Regions from separate parts of the Rhodovulum sp. HP10 genome, predicted to be linked through region 2. Evidence: riboswitches for the same ligand, from Rfam matches in the RefSeq annotation. Region 2 holds a riboswitch; each other region holds the start of a gene.
What was found. Region 2 has a riboswitch for cobalamin ahead of ACK8CO_RS06615 (ABC transporter substrate-binding protein). Riboswitches for the same ligand answer to the same signal wherever they lie in the genome.
Positions count from the first base shown of each region.

Region 1: it holds a riboswitch for cobalamin, as region 2 does, so the genes downstream of both, ACK8CO_RS13390 (TonB-dependent receptor plug domain-containing protein) here and ACK8CO_RS06615 (ABC transporter substrate-binding protein) in region 2, are expected to answer to the same signal.
Region 3: it holds a riboswitch for cobalamin, as region 2 does, so the genes downstream of both, ACK8CO_RS17825 (DUF4198 domain-containing protein) here and ACK8CO_RS06615 (ABC transporter substrate-binding protein) in region 2, are expected to answer to the same signal.
Region 4: it holds a riboswitch for cobalamin, as region 2 does, so the genes downstream of both, ACK8CO_RS04490 (ribonucleoside triphosphate reductase) here and ACK8CO_RS06615 (ABC transporter substrate-binding protein) in region 2, are expected to answer to the same signal.

Region 1 covers NZ_CP180201.1:2,836,872-2,841,191, forward strand. The annotation lists gene ACK8CO_RS13385 (ABC transporter substrate-binding protein) at 1-365, opposite strand, end outside; gene ACK8CO_RS13390 (TonB-dependent receptor plug domain-containing protein) at 340-2,199, opposite strand; cobalamin riboswitch at 2,338-2,539, opposite strand; gene ACK8CO_RS13395 (hypothetical protein) at 3,309-3,530, opposite strand.
Region 2 covers NZ_CP180201.1:1,430,011-1,434,330, forward strand. The annotation lists gene ACK8CO_RS06600 (FecCD family ABC transporter permease) at 1-172, shown strand, start outside; gene ACK8CO_RS06605 (ABC transporter ATP-binding protein) at 169-933, shown strand; gene ACK8CO_RS06610 (DMT family transporter) at 983-1,891, shown strand; cobalamin riboswitch at 2,291-2,491, shown strand; gene ACK8CO_RS06615 (ABC transporter substrate-binding protein) at 2,639-3,649, shown strand; gene ACK8CO_RS06620 (FecCD family ABC transporter permease) at 3,646-4,320, shown strand, end outside.
Region 3 covers NZ_CP180201.1:3,803,841-3,808,160, reverse strand. The annotation lists gene cbiQ (cobalt ECF transporter T component CbiQ) at 1-470, opposite strand, end outside; gene ACK8CO_RS17835 (cobalt ABC transporter permease) at 477-1,160, opposite strand; gene cbiM (cobalt transporter CbiM) at 1,157-1,774, opposite strand; gene ACK8CO_RS17825 (DUF4198 domain-containing protein) at 1,785-2,579, opposite strand; cobalamin riboswitch at 2,717-2,930, opposite strand; gene cobO (cob(I)yrinic acid a,c-diamide adenosyltransferase) at 3,035-3,688, shown strand; gene ACK8CO_RS17815 (cobyric acid synthase) at 3,835-4,320, shown strand, end outside.
Region 4 covers NZ_CP180201.1:992,038-996,357, reverse strand. The annotation lists gene ACK8CO_RS04495 (anaerobic ribonucleoside-triphosphate reductase activating protein) at 1-234, opposite strand, end outside; partial or broken gene ACK8CO_RS04490 (ribonucleoside triphosphate reductase) at 227-2,437, opposite strand; cobalamin riboswitch at 2,529-2,723, opposite strand; gene dgt (dGTP triphosphohydrolase) at 2,962-4,287, shown strand.

The sequences.
Region 1 (4,320 bases), 1.4 Mb from region 2:
AGCCGGGTCGTCAGGCCGATCCGCGCGACCCGGATGCCCAGGCGTTCGAGCATGGCGAGGGTCGCCGGGTTCGAATAGGTACCGGCCAGCACCAGATCGGGGCGCATCAGGAAGATCTCCTCGGCGCCGCCGGTATTGGCGGGATAGGCGCGGGCGGCGCCGGCCATGGCCGAGTTCATCGGGTTTGCGGCCAGGTCGCTGACCGAGACGAGCTGGCCCGGGCCCGCGACCAGCATGGCAAGCTGGTCGGTGCAGAGATTCATCGACACCACCCGCCCGGGTGGGTCGGCCAGCGCCGCGGTCCCGGCAAGGGCGAGGGCCGCGGCGAGCCGGATCGCGCTAGAAGGAGGCACGCAGACCCACATAAAGCGCCCGGCCCGTGGTGTTGTAGTGATAGGTGCCGCCAAAGGCGACGGCCGAGTAGAACTCCTCGTCGAAGAGGTTTTCGACCCTTGCATAGGCCTCTGTGGCGTTGCCCAGCGCGTAGGTGACCTGGGCTGCGGCAAGCCCGGCATCGGGCAGAGAACCGTAAGGGTCGAGGCGCCCGGCCACATATTGGTACGAGACATCGGCCGTGAGCCGCGACGTCACCTCGCTACTGACGCCCAGCAGAAGATCGTGGAGCGGGACGCGGTCGAGCCGTTCGCCTTTCCAGCGCACGTCGGTATAGGTGTAGCTGCCGTAAAGCGCGGTCGCAGAGGTCATGTCGTAGCGGCCGGACAGTTCCAGGCCCTGGCTGCGGGTGGTTCCGTCAAGCTGGCGGTAGCAGCCCCAGGCATAGCTGCAGATGGCGGGGTCGGCCGCGCCATAGTCGATCTTGTCATCGATTTCCGCAAAGAAGGCGGTGGCTTTCAGGAACCCGTCGCCCGACAGGCGTTTTTCAAGCCCGATGTCGAAGCTGGTGCTGGTTTCAGGGTTGAGGTCCGGGTTGCCGACCGTGTCGCCGGTAATGGTGCCGTAAAGTTCGTAAAGCGCGGGGACGCGATAGCCGGTGCCCAGAGAGGTGCGGAAGATCAGGTCGGGCTGGAGCCGCCAGGCCAGCGCGGCGCGGCCGGTCACCTGATCGTCAAAGCTAGAATAATCATCGTAGCGCAGCGAAAGCGACAGATCGATGTCGTCGGTCGCGGCCTGGCGAAGCTCTGCAAAGAGCGCGCGGTTGATGACCGAATAGGTCTCGCCGTCAAGCGTGGCCTCGTCCTGCTTCCAGTCGGCGCCGAAGGACAGGTCGGTCCCGGCCGCCAGAGAGGCCGTTCCGAGGTAGCTGGCGGCCCGGCTGGTGCCATCATAAAGGGACGTCCCGAAACTCGAACGGTAGCTGCGCTCGGTCTGCGTGCGCGCCAGCGACAGTTCGTTGTCGACCGCTCCGATCGCGAATTGGGCGAAGGCGCGCAGGCCTTTTCGCGTCGCCTCCGATCGGGTGATCGGGTTCGTGTCGGTAACGTCGCTGTCATAGTCCGAGTTTCCGTCGGAATAGAATCCCGAGAAGCCCAGCCGAAGGGTGTCGGTCAGATCGTAGGCGGCATTGAGCGAGACCGAATCTTCGTCAAAGCCGTCCGCTTCGTCATTGCCCGACAGGGTCGAGAAGCCGTCGGTTTCGACATGCGAGACCGTGGCCGAGATTTCGCCGCGTTCGGTCTTCTGGCCAAGGCTCAGACCGGCAGAGTAGCTGCCATAGGTGCCGGTTTCGACCGTGGCGCGCCCCGAAAAGCCCAGTTTTTCCGGTCTCCATGTGGTGATGTCGACAACGCCCGCGATGGCATTCGCGCCGAAAAGCGCGGATTGCGAGCCCTTCAGCACTTCGATCCTGGAGAGCAGTCCGGCGGTCAGGGTGCCGAAGTCGAGCGCGGCGGGGGTGCCCGAGGGATCGGCAAAGCCCATCCCGTCGATCCGGGTCGCGATATAGCCGTTTCCAAGCCCGCGAATCCGAAGCGTGGCGGTCTGCCCGAGCCCGCCATTCTGCGTGATCGACACGCCCGGCAGGGTGGCAAGGGTCTGGCCCAGATTCTGACCGCCTGCGGCGATCTCGCTGCTCTCGAGCGTCTCGACCGTCGCGCCGGTCCGGTTGGTGGCGATGGGCGTGAGGCTGGCGCTGGCGGTGATCTCGTCCAGCATCAGGCTGGACCGGGCTTCCTGGGCAAGGGCGGGCAGGGGACTCAGCGCGGCGAGGCCGAGCGTGAGGCAAAGGGCAGGTCTGGTCATGTCGGTTCCGTCCCGGTCTCGGGAACCGCCGCGGCGGGCGGTCCGTCCTTCGTGGGGTCCTTGGAAAGACATGCCTCCCGCAGACGGTGATGCGTCACCACTGCGGATGGACCGCCGCCTGCGCCGCGCCCCGCGGACAGGCTGGGTGATCGTCCTGGCAGGTCTCCTGGCTTGCGGGTCGTCGCTTGGCTGGCCTTCCCGGGGCGGACCCCAGTGGCACGATCAGCCGCGCTCGCCGCTTACAGTTGCGGGGGCAGCCGCGGAATTGAGCCGACGATGGCCGCACCGCGTTCCCTTTTCATCGCCCGTCGCCGGGCGAACCAAGACAGTTTTCGGTTAATCCGGGCCTCCGGACCTGTCAAGCGGGACGCCGGGGCGGCAGGCCGCGACGATTGCGGCCGGTTCGGTGCCGAGCGTCAGCAGCAGCGCGGCCTCGCTGCCATGGGCGACCCGGACCGGCAGCAGAGCGAGGGACGGCGGCGCGCGCAGGATCGCACAGGCGATCTCCGGTTGGGCAGCGGCGGGCAGGGCGGGCTGCCCCGGCGTGGTGAAGCCGGTCAGTCTGTGGCTGAGGTCCGGATTGCCGATCGCGTCGACGATGCGTCAGGCGCGCAGCCGGAGCCCGGCGGTGGTCCGGGCTCCGGCATGCCCCCAGCGGGTCGTCGTCGGCGGGGGCTGCCCCGGCCGTCCTGCCGGGGTCGGACGGGGTGGCGGGTCCGGGAGAGCTCCGGTCACGCCGGGCGGCCGCGCGGAGCGCCCTGACCGGACAGACGGTCTCAGTCGGGGCGATCAGGAAGGCCGGTGGTGTCGTGGCGACCGGCGGATGGGCGGCGACAAGGCTGCCGACCGGGTCCTGAAAGGCGGCAAGAGGCGGCGCGTCGCGGTCGCCCTGCGCATCGGGCGGTTCGGCCGATGCGCGGCATATGACGGCGCACGACCAGCCGCCGGTTCTTCTGGCCGTTGCCAGCGGCGCGCGTCACCTCGCGTGGCGGGATCGTCCCGGAGATTTCGGTCAGCGGGGCATCGGGCTGGCTTTTGACGCCGCCGGTTCCGGAGCTGTCGCAGAAGGTCTCCGCGCCTTCAGGGGAATGGGACCGGAGATGTCAGCCTTATTCGCTGCGCCGCGTCTGGTGCCGGGCGGCTGCGGTCGCGATCTCGGCGATGGCCTTGCGCCTCTGAGACAGCGCGGCTTCGACCCCGGTATCCGGTCCGACCAGGGCGCAGAGCGCTTCGTCGGGATCGCGGGACGCCCGCACGAAAATCTCGATTTCGCCATAGCGCATCGGCGTGGCATCGCGGGGCAGTTGCCCGATGCCGGAGGCCTCGGTCAAGGCGGTGGCTTGATCGTCCAGACTCAGGGCGCCGCGGAGATAAACTGCATAGAAATATGCGCGCGGCTGGGGCTTTTCGGCCCGAGGCCTCGGCCCCAGCCGCGTCGGAAGGTCGACGAATGCGATGGCGCGGCAACCGGGAATTGGCGTCTTCATGGCTTGAATGGGAACGGTGAAGGGCATCTGTGGAGGGCGTCTCCGAAATTGCGGGGTCCGCCGGGGCCATGGGGCCGACCGTTCAGGTCGGGCGCGGCGCGTGGCCCGAGCACTCGTTGCGGCCCGGATGCGGGCGGCGGATGCGGCTTGCATCGACCTGGTCCGGGCGCGGGCGGCACCGTCCGGGGCGCAAACCGATAGGCCGGAAACGGGGGCAGCGGTGGAGCGACCAGCGACACGCCAGGCTGGGTCGAACCGCATCGGTCCCGCCTCCTGAGGGGCCCGCCGCCGATCCCGCGCGGGATCGGCATCAGGGCAGGGCCGAGCGCCTCTGCCCCGCTTGCCGCCCAGCCGGACGAGGCGCCGCGCGCCGCGGTCGGCGCGATCGGCAGGACCTCCGCGAGAGGCCCGGCGGTTCTGCGTTGTACCGGGTGCAATACCCGCTTGCGGTTGCTTTCGGAGGCGCGCCTGTCGAACCGGGTCGGCAGCAGCAGGCTCGATCCGCCCGGATGGGGGGCGACGAGCTCCCAGATCGCGGCTTCGGACCAAGGGCGCGAGGCCTAACAGGGTGCTGAAATAGTCGATTGGTCGGAACGGCTTCCTCCGTTCCTGCCATTGCGCTGCTCCTCTCCGC
Region 2 (4,320 bases):
TATGCGGCTGCTGCCGGCCTGCGCGGTGGTGGGGGCGGTCTTCATGGTGATCGCCGACATCGCCTCGCGCATGATCGCGACACAGCAGACCGTGCCCATCGGGGTCGTGACGGCGCTGGTCGGCGTGCCGTTCTTCGCGATCATTCTTTACCGCGCGAGGCCGCAGGTATGAGCATTCTGGCCGAGAACCTGACCTGGGGCGTGAAGCGCAAGACCATCGTCTCGGACGTTTCGCTGAGGGTCGCCCCGGGCGAGACGCTGGGCCTGATCGGCCCCAACGGATCGGGCAAATCCTCCCTGTTGCGGCTGCTGGCGGGGCTGCGGCGCCCGCTGCGGGGCCGGGTCCGGATCAACGGGCAGGACATCGCCCATGTCTCCCGCAGGGCATTGTCGCGACAGCTGGCCTTTGTCCAGCAAAGTGCTGCCACCGACACCAATGTCACGGTGAGCGATGTCGTGCGGCTCGGGCGGACCCCGCATCGCTCGGCTCTGGCGGGCTGGTCCGAGACCGACGAGGCCGCGGTGACACAGGCGCTGGAACGCGTGGAAATGGCATCGCAGAGGAAACAGGCCTGGCAGACCCTTTCGGGAGGCGAGCGCCAGCGGGTGCATATCGCGCGGGCGCTGGCGCAGACACCGCAGGTGATGTTCCTCGACGAGCCGACGAACCACCTCGACATTCACCACCAGATCGAAATACTGGCCATGGTCCGCGACCTCGATCTGACCAGCGTCATCGCCCTGCATGACCTGAACCTCGCGGCCATGTTCTGCGACCGGATTGCGGTTATCGAAGGAGGGGTCATGCGCGCCTGCGGCACACCGGATGTTGTCCTGACCCAGGACGTCCTGCGCGACGTGTTCAGGGTCACGGCGCATGTCTGCACCTATCAGGATGCGCGTCGGCCGCATATCCGGTTCAGCGCGGAATGAGAAGGTCCGTATGGCGCGCGCCCCGGACCCTGGTCCGGATGATGGCAGAATGACGGACCGGTCGGTCTTCGCCGCACCCCCTCCTGCCGGCCGGAACGAGCGGCTGGGCATCACCTTGCGGGTGCTCTCGACCCTCGCATTTGCCATGATGGGCGTCTGCGTGAAGGCGCTTGGCGACGCCGTCCCGCTGGGACAGGTGGTATTCTTCCGCTCGGCCGTGGCCCTGCTGCCCTTGATCGCCTTCCTGTGGTGGCGCGGAGAGTGGCCCCGCGGGCTGGCGACGTCCCGTCCCATGGGACATATCGGTCGCTGCCTGATGGGCGCGGTCGCGATGTTCACCTCCTTTGCGACGATCCGGCTCCTGCCGCTGGCCGAGGCGACGATGCTGTCCTATCTCGCGCCGGTGATGCTGGCCCTGCTGGGCTGGGCTCTGCTCGGAGAGAGGCCGAGCGCAGGCCGGATCGGCGGTGTCGTGCTCGGCCTTGCCGGAGCGGCGGCCTTCTGCCTGCCCGCCTTTGCCGGGGCCTTGCCCGACAGCGGCGCCCTGGGCGTGGCCCTGGGGCTTTTGACCGCGGCTCTGACGGCCGGTGCGCTGATCCAGGTGCGCCGACTGACACTGCTGGGCGAAGGCGCCGGAGCCATCGCCTTCTGGTTCGCCGTGGTCTCGGCCCTGATCGGCCTTGCGACGCTGCCCTGGGGCTGGGTCTGGCCCGGTCCGGCAACACTCCTGCTGTTGATCGGAACCGGGCTGGCGGGCGGTATCGCCCATATTCTGATGACGCTGTCCTTCAGCCATGCCGATGCCTCGGCACTGGCCCCCTTCGAATATCTTTCGGTTCTGTGGGCCGTGGCGCTGGGTTTTGCCTTTTTCGCCGAACTGCCGGGCCTGGCCTTCCTGCTGGCAGGGCCATTGATTCTGACAGGCGCCTTCGTCGCCCGCCCGGCAAGGCGGCAATAGTCCCCGCGAGCTTTGAAGGGCGGCGCCTGTCCTTCCGCCATCCGGACGCCCCTGCCCGGCTCGCCCCGAGCGCAACAGACCGCGCCGGAATAGCGGTTGCGGGCAAAGCCGATGAGGCAGGTCTTCGACCGCGCCGCGGATGCGGCAATAAAGCCACGGAAAAAGCCGTGGAGCGGTCCGGCGAGGCGGATCCGGGCTCCGGTCGCACCCGCGCGGGGCCGCTCCAGCCCGGCGCCGCTCGCCCCGAGCGCATCAGGCGGCGGGACCGCCAAAGGAAGGGCTTTCGTCGTTTCAGGACAGTGACGCCCCGACAGAACGGACAGGCCGCGAGCTCTCGAGGTAAGGTTTTCCGGAATGACGCCTGCGACCGGCAGGCAGTTGACCCAATAGGGGTTTCATGCTCTGTGCTCGGTCGCCGGTTTCCCGTTTGGGAATGAAAAGGGAATTCGCCGCGGGCCAGATGTCCCGCGAACCGAAACTGCCCCCGCAACTGTAGGCGGCGAGCGGCGGTCCGACAACGCCACTGGGCATCTGCCTGGGAAGGCCGGACCGGCGGACGACCCGTCAGTCAGGAGACCTGCCGGCATGAAACCACCATCAACCGGGCGGGGTTGCCCGGGGAAAGGGATGTTCATGCCCGGATCTTTCGGCCGTGCTCAGCCAGGCGCGTCTTGCGCCAGCCAAAGAACTGACATCCGCCCAGCCCGCAAACCCCGGGGCCCGGAAGCCAATTTCCGGAGAGTTTCCATGAACACCAAGACTGCCTTCCTTTCGGCGGCCCTTATGGTCTGCGCGGGCATGGCCCAGGCCACAGACTATCCCCTGACGCTGGAGAATTGCGGCCAGACCCTGACCTTCGACGCCGCCCCCGCGCGCACCGTCACCGTCGGCCAGGCCACGACCGAGATCCTTTACCTGCTGGGTCTCGCAGAGCGGGTGAAGGGCACCTCGGTCTGGTTCACCGATGTCCTGCCGCAATTCGCCGAGCTGAATGCCGGGATCCCGCGGCTGGCCGACAACGATCCCAGCTTTGAAAGCGTGGTGGCCGCGCGGCCCGATCTGGTTACCGTGCAACATGAATGGCATGTCGGCCCCCAGGGCATCGTCGCCACCCGCGAGATGTTCCATGATGTCGGCGTGCCGACCTACGTTCTGCCCAGCGACTGCGCCAGCAAGGATAACAGCCGCGGCTCTGACGGCACCCGGACCGAGATGTTCTCGACCGCCTCGATCTACCGGTCGATCGAGGAACTGGCGCGGATCTATGGTGTCGAGGATCGCGGCGCCGAGCTGGTCGAAGAGCTGAAGGCACGCGAAGCCGCAGCCATCGAACATGCCCGGGCGCTGGATCTGCCCGAAGGGGTCTCGGCGGTGTTCTGGTACTCCTCCGCCGAAATGGACATCGACCCCTATGTGGCCGGACGGAAGGGCGCGCCAGGCTACATGATGCAGGAGCTCGGGATCGAGAACGTCGTGGCCTCCGACGAGGAATGGCCCACCGTCGGCTGGGAAAGCATCGCCAAGGCCGATCCGACGGTGATCGTACTGGCCGAGATGACCCGCCGCCGTTTCCCCGCCGACGATGTCGAGAAGAAGCTTGAGTTTCTCCGCACCGATCCGGTTGCGAAGGAAATGACGGCGGTCCGGGAAAACCGGATCGTGGTGATGGATCTCCAGGCGATGGAAGCGACCGTGCGGGCGATCTACGGGCTGGAGGAGCTGTCCACGGCGCTGGCCGGATTCGATCTGAGCAAATGAGGTCCGGAGCCCGTCGGGCCCGCTGGCACTGGGGGTGGATCGCCCCCCCGGTGCTGCTGGCCGCGCTGATCGCCGGAACCGCGATCGGCGAGACCCGCATACCCGCCGCGACCGTGTTCCAGGTGCTGGGCAACAAGCTGTTCGGCACCCTCTACCCGGTTGCGCGGATCGACGAGGGCATCGTCTGGAACTACCGCCTCGCCCGCGCGGTGGTGGCGGCAGCCTGCGGGACGGGGCTCGCCCTGTCGGGCGTCGTGCTGCAGGCCCTGCTGAGGAATGCGCTAGCCGATCCCTATCTGCTGGGGATCTCCGCCGGGGCCTCGACCGGCGCGGTTGCGGTCACCGTCGCCGGGCTCGGTGCGGGCGCGCTCTCGCTGTCGACAGGCGCCTTCGCCGGGGCGCTTCTGGCCTTCGTCATGGTCGCGGCCCTGGCGCGGGCAGCGGGCGGCGGCACCGGGCTGCAGGCCGCGGGCGTGATCGTTCTGGCCGGGATTGCGGGGGCACAGCTCTTCAACGCGATGACCGCCTTCCTGATCGCGAAATCCGCCAATGCCGAACAGGCCCGCGGCATCATGTTCTGGCTTCTGGGAAATCTCTCGGGGGCGCGCTGGCAGGACAGCCTGATTGCCGTGCCTGCCGCGGCCTTGGGGCTTGGGATCTGCCTCTGGCAT
Region 3 (4,320 bases), 1.7 Mb from region 2:
ATGGTGAACAGAAGCAGATGCACCAGCCGCTCGGGCGTGCCGAGACGGTGAAGCGCCTGACCCATCGTCACCGGCTCGAGCGTGCCGACCAGCGACAGGAGCGCCAGCACCACCGCATTGGCGGTCAGCAGGATGCGGGCGGCATGCAGGAGCCCCTCGCGCGAGGCCTCGACCCCCCAGAGCGCCATGACCGGCGTTCCGGGCGTAGTGAAGGGCAGCATCGCCACCAGCAGGAAGATGAAGCCGTCCATCGCCGCCATCCGCCGCAGCGTCCGGCCCGCCGCCCGGCCCGACAGCGCCATCAGCCCCAGCGCCAGAAGAAGCGCTGCCAGCAGCACCGGCAGGAATGAGGCGCCGACCGTGACGCAGGCGAAGGCCCCCGCCCCAATCAGCCGCGTGCGCGGATCGAGCCCGTCAAGACGCGAGACGGCACCGGGCGCCGCCCGGTCGGCGGTGAGGATGTCGGACACCGGGGGTCAGCCCTTCATCCGGCGCCGCGCGGCGACATAGAAGCAAAGCCCGAAAATCCCGGCGATATAGCCGATGCCGCCAAGGATCGTCTGCAGGTCGTTCTTCTCGCGATAGGCGGCGATCTCGCGGCGCAGCGGCCGCAGCTCGTCGCGCAGCATCTTCGCGATCTCGGCCTTGTCGGCCTCGCTCAGCCCCGGCGCGGCGATCAGCGCGGCCGCCGAAGGCCCGGCGGGCGCCTGGGCGGGGACTGCCTCCAGCGGGAAGGTCGAGGGGTTGCGCCCGTCCGAAACCGGGGCCGCGTCCCCTGCCCCGGCTTCAGGGGCGGTTTCAGCGGCAGCTTCGGCGGCAGCCCGAGCGGCGGGGCTGTCGAGGATCGCCGCGACCTCCTCGGCGCTCATGGTGAATTCGGCGACATGGCCCGCGCCCAGATCGGCGCGGAAGACATGGGCCACGGCGCGCGTCGGGCGGAAGGTGAACAGCCCGTCGGCACCGGTCATCGCCTCGCCGAGGCGGTTGCCCTCGGGATCGAACACCCCGACCGGGGCATCGACGGCCATGTCGCCATTGGAAAAGCCGACCTCGCCCTCGATCAGGGCTCCGCTGGGATAGGCGGCGGCGATCACCTTGTGCGCGAGCGCGGGCATGGGCGCCAGAACAAGCGCCAGGGTCAGGAAAATCGGGCGGATCATCGGGCGGGTCCTTGCAGGCTGAGAAAGAGATCGGGCTTGACCTGGATGGCCAGGTAGACGGCTGCGGCACTCAGCAGGCCCTCGATCGCCATCACCGGAACATGGGCGAGAAAGACCAGCTTGGCCGCCGGAAGAAAGGCCGCACCGCTGAGCGCGAGGGCGACACCGACAAGCGCGGCGGTCAGCGCGATGGCCAGCGCGCCGCCGATACCGCCCCAGATCGCGGCGGTCCGCGGACTGCCGGACGCGATCCCGCGCCGGCAGAGGTAATGCACGATCACCGCGGGCAGCGCGATGTTCAGGGTATTGACACCCAGCACCGTCAGTCCGCCGAAACCGAAGAAGACCGCCTGGAGCAGCAGCCCCACGAACAGCGCGGGAAAGGCGGCCCAGCCGAGCACCAGCCCGGCCAGACCGTTCAGGATCAGGTGCACCGAGGACGGGCCGATCGGCACATGGATCAGCGAGGCCACGAAGAAGCTGGCCGAGAGCATCCCGGCGGCGGGGATCTTCTCGAGCGTCAGATCGCGCAACCCGCGGGCGACGCCTCCGGCCGCCAGCACCGCACCGCCGATCACCACGGGCGCCGCCAGCGCCCCGTCCACGATATGCATGGCCCCGCCCCTATTTCAGATCGAAGGCGCGGATCCAGAGGACCGCATCCTGGCTGAGTTCCTTGCCCTCATGTTCGGTATCGGGCCCGACCCCCAGCGCGGCAAAGCCCCAATAGCCCGCCTTCGGCACGCCGAAGGTGAAATAGCCGTTCTCGTCCGTCACCGCGACAACCGCGCCGCCCGGCAACGGCCCCGCCGTCGCGGGCTTGGGCGCGCCCGTCGCCATGTCGGGCTCGGCCGCCATGTATTCGATCTCGATCTCGGCACCCGCGACCGGAGCGCCCTCGGACAGCACCCGCCCGGTGAAGGTCGAGCCCGCGATCACGTTATAGGGTTTGACCAGCGGCAGGATCTCGGCCTTGAGCCCCTGCGGGCCGTCCCAGTCGGTGGGCATCTGGCCGCGGTTGACGTAGGTCTTGGTGATCTGCTGGATGTAGATATCCTCGGAGTCCTCGTAATAGGGCGCGGGCACCGTCACCAGGACGTAATCGCCCATCCGCTTGACCGGCAGGCTGCCATCCCATGCCACAGCCTCGTTCAGCGGACCGCGAAAGACAGTCTGGCTGAGTGTCGGCTTGAGGTCGATCCGCTCGCCGCGATGGATGGCGTAGAATTCCAGCGGCTCGCCCATATCCATGACCGGCCCGCTTTCCTGCGGATGCCAGAAGATCAGCTTGACCGGCACATCGCCGGGCGCGTCGATGAGGCTTTGCTCGGTATAGGCCAGCTGGAAATGCGCCGCCGCGACCCCGGGAACGAGGGTCAGTGCCAGCGCGGCGGTTACGAGATTGCCGTGGAAGATCAAGGTCGTTGCCTTTCAACATGAGCGGCCGGACAGGCCGCGGGAGAAAGGACGAACGGGATGAGAGGCTCGGAGCGGCCGGGACGCGGCCGAACCGGGCCAGACGCGCACCCCGGCGTCCGGTGGAAACCGCCTCCCTTGCGGGGATACGGGCGGCCGGCAGGTCTCCTGGCTTGCGGGTCTCAGCTTGGCTGGCCTTCCCGGGGGCCTCCCCAGTGGCATTCTCAGCCGTGCTCGCCGCTTACAGTTGCGGGGGCAGCCGCGGAATTGCCCGTCCCGTCGGACGGGCGCACCGCGTTCCCTTTTCACGTCCGGACCCTCGGGCCCGGGCGAACCGGTCACGCATCCGTCATTGCAAGCAGCTCGGGACTTGTCAATCGGCACAACCGCCGCGCGGCCCGGGTTTGACGCGGCCGCCCCGCCCGCTAAGCTGTCCCCGACACGCGCAAGGAGCCCCCATGACCGACGAGACCGCCGCCGCGACCGATACCGCCCCCACCAATACCGCAGCCGACGACGCCCGCCATGCCAGCAAGATGGCCAAGAAGAAGGCCGCGCGCGACAAGATCATGGCCGGGAAATCCGGCGAGAAGGGGCTGATCCTGGTGCATACCGGCACCGGCAAGGGCAAGTCCTCCTCGGGCTTCGGGATGATCCTGCGCTGCATCGCCCATCAGATGCCCTGTGCCGTGGTCCAGTTCGTCAAGGGTGCCTGGGATACCGGCGAGCGGCGGCTTCTGACCTCGCATTTCGGCGATCTCTGCCAGTTCCATGCCATGGGCGAGGGCTTCACCTGGGAAACCCAGGACCGCGCCCGCGACATCGCCGCGGCCGAAAAGGGCTGGGAAAAGGCCAGGGAGTTGATCCGCGACCCCGAAATCCGCATGGTGCTGCTCGACGAGATCAACATCGCGCTGCGCTACGGCTATCTCGACCCGGCCGAGGTGGTGGCCTTCCTGCAGGCCGAGAAGCCGCCGCTGTCGCATGTCGTCCTGACCGGGCGGAACGCCCCCGAAGAGCTGATCGAGGCGGCCGATCTGGTGACCGAGATGACGCTGGTCAAGCACCCGTTCCGCTCGGGCATAAAGGGCCAGCCGGGCGTCGAGTTCTGAGCCGCGCTTGACATCCGCAGGGCCCCGTCCGACACCCCCTGCCGAATGTCGCAGGAGCCGCCATGACCCTTGACCGGACCCGGAGCCGCTATCCCGACCTGCCCCCCGGCGATGCGGCCCCGCCGATGCCCGAAATCTCGGTACCGATGCTCGACCCGGTGCCGCCGCGCCGCGCGAAGGCCCTGATGCTGCAGGGCACGAGTTCGGATGTCGGCAAGAGCCTCCTTGTCGCGGGGCTCGCCCGCGCCTATGCGCGGCGCGGCCTGAAGGTCGCGCCCTTCAAGGCGCAGAACATGTCGAACAATGCCGCCGTCGCCGCCGACAGCGACCTGCCTCCCGGCCCCGACGGCACCGCCCCCAGGGGCGAGATCGGCCGCGCCCAGGCGCTGCAGGCGCAGGCCGCGGGGCTGCCCCCCTCGATCCACATGAACCCGGTGCTGCTGAAGCCGCAGGCCATGGTCGGCTCGCAGGTGGTGCTGCGGGGCCGTCCGCTGGGCAACTGGCCCGCGCGGCATTACCACAAGCTCAAGCCCAAGCTCCTGCCCGCGGTCATGGACAGTTTCAACCGCGTCGCGGCCGGGGCCGATCTGGTGCTGGTCGAGGGCGCGGGCGCGGGCACCGAGACCTATCTG
Region 4 (4,320 bases), 440 kb from region 2:
CAACAAGGGTTCCCCGCCCGAGATCACCACCCCGTCAAGCAGCCCCTGCCGGCGGTCGAGAAAGGCCAGGACCGCGTCCCAGCCGATCCGGCCCGGCCCCGCCGCCAGCAGCTCGGTGTTGTGGCAATAACGGCAGGCCCAGGGACAGCCTTGGCAGAAGACCGTCGCCACCAGTTCGCCGGGCCAGTCGACGCTCGAATGCCGGACCAGCCCGGAGATCGCAAGCTCAGCCAAGCCGCGCCTTCGCCTCGTCGAAATAGACCCGTTCGGCGGCCTCGCCCTTCTTGCCGGTGTTGAAGGAGGACATCGGGCGGTGATAGCCCATCACCCGGGTCCAGACCTCGCAGCGGGTGCGCTCTTCGTCCGTCAGGACGATTTCGGCATCCCGGGTCGTCATGTCCTTGTCGATCATGGTCATCGGATCGCTCCTTCAGCTGGCTTTCGCGCGCTTCGCCGCGATCAGCTCGGCGTCGCATTTCGGGCAGAATTCGTGCTCGCCCGCGAGATACCCGTGTTTCGGGCAGATCGAGAAGGTGGGCGTCACGGTGATATAGGGCAGGCGGAAGGACGACAGCGCCCGGCGCACGAGCTTCTTGCAGGCCTCGGCCGACGAGATCCGCTCGCCCATGTAAAGATGCAGGACCGTGCCGCCGGTATAGCGCGCCTGCAACGGCTCCTGATGTTCGAGCGCCTCGAACGGGTCGGCGGTATATCCGACCGGAAGCTGGGTCGAGTTGGTGTAATAGGGCTGATCGTCGGTGCCCGCCTGCAGGATGCCCGGGAAGCGCTTCCGGTCCTCGCGGGCAAAGCGGTAGGTCGTGCCCTCGGCGGGCGTGGCCTCTAGATTGTACATGTGCCCGGTCTCTTCCTGGAACTCGACCATCCGGGCGCGCAGGTGATCCATCAGCCTGAGGGCAAGCGCCTGGCCCGCCTCGGTCGCAATGTCCTCGCGGTCGTCGGTGAAGTTCCGGATCATCTCGTTCACGCCGTTCACGCCCAGCGTCGAGAAGTGGTTCCGGAGCGTGCCGAGGTAGCGCTTGGTATAGGGGAAAAGCCCGGCCTCGATATGATGCTCGATCACCTTGCGCTTGAGCTCCAGGCTGGTGCGGGCGATCCCCGCCAGCCGGTCGAGCGCGGCCAGAAGCCCCGCCTCGTCGCCCTTGTGCAGATGGCCGAGCCGGGCGCAGTTGATGGTGACGACGCCAAGGCTGCCGGTCTGCTCGGCCGAGCCGAACAGACCGTTGCCGCGTTTCAGAAGCTCGGTCAGGTCAAGCTGCAGGCGGCAGCACATCGAGCGCACCATATGCGGCTCGAGCTCCGAATTCACGAAGTTCTGGAAATAGGGCAGCCCGTATTTCGCCGTCATCTCGAACAGATAACCGGCATTCTCGCTGTCCCAGGGGAAATCGGGGGTGATGTTGTAGGTCGGGATCGGGAAGGTGAAGACCCGGCCCCTGGCATCGCCCGCGGTCATCACCTCCATATAGGCGCGGTTGATCATGTCCATCTCGGACTGCAGCTCGCCATAGGTGAACTCCGCCTCGCGCCCGCCGATCACCGGCACCTGATCGCGCAGGTCTTCCGGGCAGGTCCAGTCGAAGGTCAGGTTGGTGAAGGGCGTCTGCGTGCCCCAGCGCGAGGGCACGTTCAGATTGTAGATGAATTCCTGCATCGCCTGCCGGACGGCGGCGAAATCGAGCCCGTCGCGCCGGACATAGGGCGCCAGATAGGTATCGAACGAGCTGAAGGCCTGGGCGCCGGCCCATTCGTTCTGCAACGTGCCGAGGAAGTTCACGATCTGGCCCAGGGCGCTTGTCAGATGCATCGGCGCGGCGGATTCGATGGTGCCGGGCACGCCGTTCAGCCCCTCGCGCAGCAGCGTCCTCAGAGACCAGCCCGCGCAATAGCCCGCGAACATGTCGAGATCGTGGATATGGATGTCGCCCTGGCGATGGGCCTGGCCGACCTCGGGCGGGTAGATATGGCTCAGCCAGTAATTCGCCGTCACCTTGCCCGAGGTGTTCAGGATCATCCCGCCCAACGAATAGCCCTGATTCGCGTTGGCATTCACTCGCCAGTCCGAGCGGTCGAGATATTCGTTGATCGAGCTTTCGACATCGACCAGCACCCGGCGGTCCTCGCGCAGCCGCGCATGCTGGGCGCGATAGACCGCATAGGCGCGCACCGTCGCGATCCGGTTGGCGCCGATCAGCGCCTGTTCGACGGCATCCTGGATCTCCTCGACATCGGGCGCGCCGTCCGCGTGTCGGAAGCTCAGCACCCGCACCACCTGGGCGGTGAGATGCGCGGCCTCCTCGGCGCCGAATTCGCCGGTGGCCTCGCCCGCGCGGGCGATGGCGCGGGCGATCCGGCCGGGGTCGAAGGGAACGATCTGGCCGTCGCGGTTGGCGACGGAACGGGGCGAGGGGGCGGTCATGGCGGTTCGCTTTCGGTTCTGGTCAGGGGCGGCAGGCAGGGAGGCACGCGGACCCGCCGGTCCGACGCACGCACCCGAGCCCACCGCTCGCGGTCGTTCGGTCCGCTCTGGCAGGTCTCCTGACTTCGCGGCTCGGACGCCCTGGCCCTCCTTCCCGGCGTCTTGCGCCAGTGGATCACGGGGCCGCAGCTTGCCGCTGACAGTTGCGGGGGCAGTGCCGGATTCTCACCGGCTTCCCTCTTCGCCCACGGGATGAACCGCGGGAACCAAAGCAACATGATATTGATGCCGATGGGGATATTTTGTCAATATGTAGTGGGTGCGACCTTCGCGCACCCTCGGGTGCCGCCATCGGGCCCTGCCGCCGCGCGCCTATGCCTGCGGCAAGGCGGGAGGCGGAGACGTCTTCCTGCCAGCGCCCGGGCGCCATCACGGGCCAGCCCCGGGGAAGGGGGTAGGCGATCGGCGCTGTCGCCGCAAGCCGAAGCCGCTATGCTGGCGCCGACCGGCCGAAGGGGAAAGCGATGGAATACATGGAATGGCAACGGCTTCTGACCAGAAGCCGGCACGGACAGTCGGAGATCGTGGATGCGCCCGAGCGGCCCGCCTTCCTGGTCGATCTCGACCGGGTGATCTTCTCGCAGCCATTCCGGCGGCTTGCCAACAAGACCCAGGTGCATCCGCTTTACGAGAACGACCACCTGCATCACCGGATGATCCACAGCCTCGAGACCAGCAGCGTGGGCCGCTCGCTGGGGTTCGAGGTCGGGCAGGCGCTGGCCGCGCGGGGCATCCTGTCCGAAGGGGCGGGCCACGAGCTGTCCTATATCCTGCAGGCGGCCTGTGCTGCCCATGATATCGGCAATCCGCCCTTCGGCCATGCCGGCGAGGATGCAATCTCGGAGTGGTTCGCGACCCGGCGCCCCTTCGAGGCCGATCTGAGCCCGGGCCAGCGCCGGGAGTTCGAGCATTTCGAGGGCAATGCCCAGGGCTTCCGGATCCTGACCCGGCTGGAGATGTACCGGCTCGAGGGCGGCATGCGGCTGACCCATGCCGTTCTGGGCGCCTTCACCAAATATCCCTGCCTCGCAAAGGACGGTGCGCTGGGCCGGGACGCGCCCACCATCGGCCTGAAGAAATACGGGGCCTTCGAGGCAGAGGCCGCGCATCTGGCCGGGATGGCCGAAAGCACCGGGTTGATTCCCCGGGATGCCGGCTGGCAACGGCACCCGCTGGCCTTCCTCGTCGAGGCGGCGGACAATATCTGCTACAACATCCTCGATCTCGAGGATGCCTTTACCACCGGCGTCCTGTCCCATGGCGAGGTGCGGCCGCTGCTGGAGGCGCTGATCGGCAAGGAAGTCGCGCCCGTCCCCGGCGGGACGCACGCCGAGCATGTGGGCCATCTGCGCGCCCGGGCCGTCCATGGCGCCATCCGCGCCAGTGTCGCGGCCTTTCTGGACCACCATGACGACATTCTCGCGGGCCGGTTCTCGGCCGAGCTGACCGATGTCTTCGCGCTGAAGGAGGCCTTTGCGGCGATTTCCGATGTCGCGAATGAGCGGATCTTCCCCTCGTCGCGCAAGATGGAGCTGGAAGTGGCGGGGCGCGATCTGATCTTTGCGCTGCTCGACCGCTTCCTTGCGGTGATCGAGGAGCTGGCCCGCCATGGCTGGAATGTCGCGGCGATGGAGGAGGACAAACCCTATCTGCGCAAGCTGGTCGCCTCGGCCGGAATGGATCTGCGCGATGTCCGCGACCCCTATTCGGGGCTTCATGCCCTGACCGATTTCGTCTCGGGCATGACCGACCGCTACGCGGTGAAGATGGCGCGGCCGCTGGGGCTCTGAGCCCGTAAGACAAGGCGCCCGGGCAGGGACTGC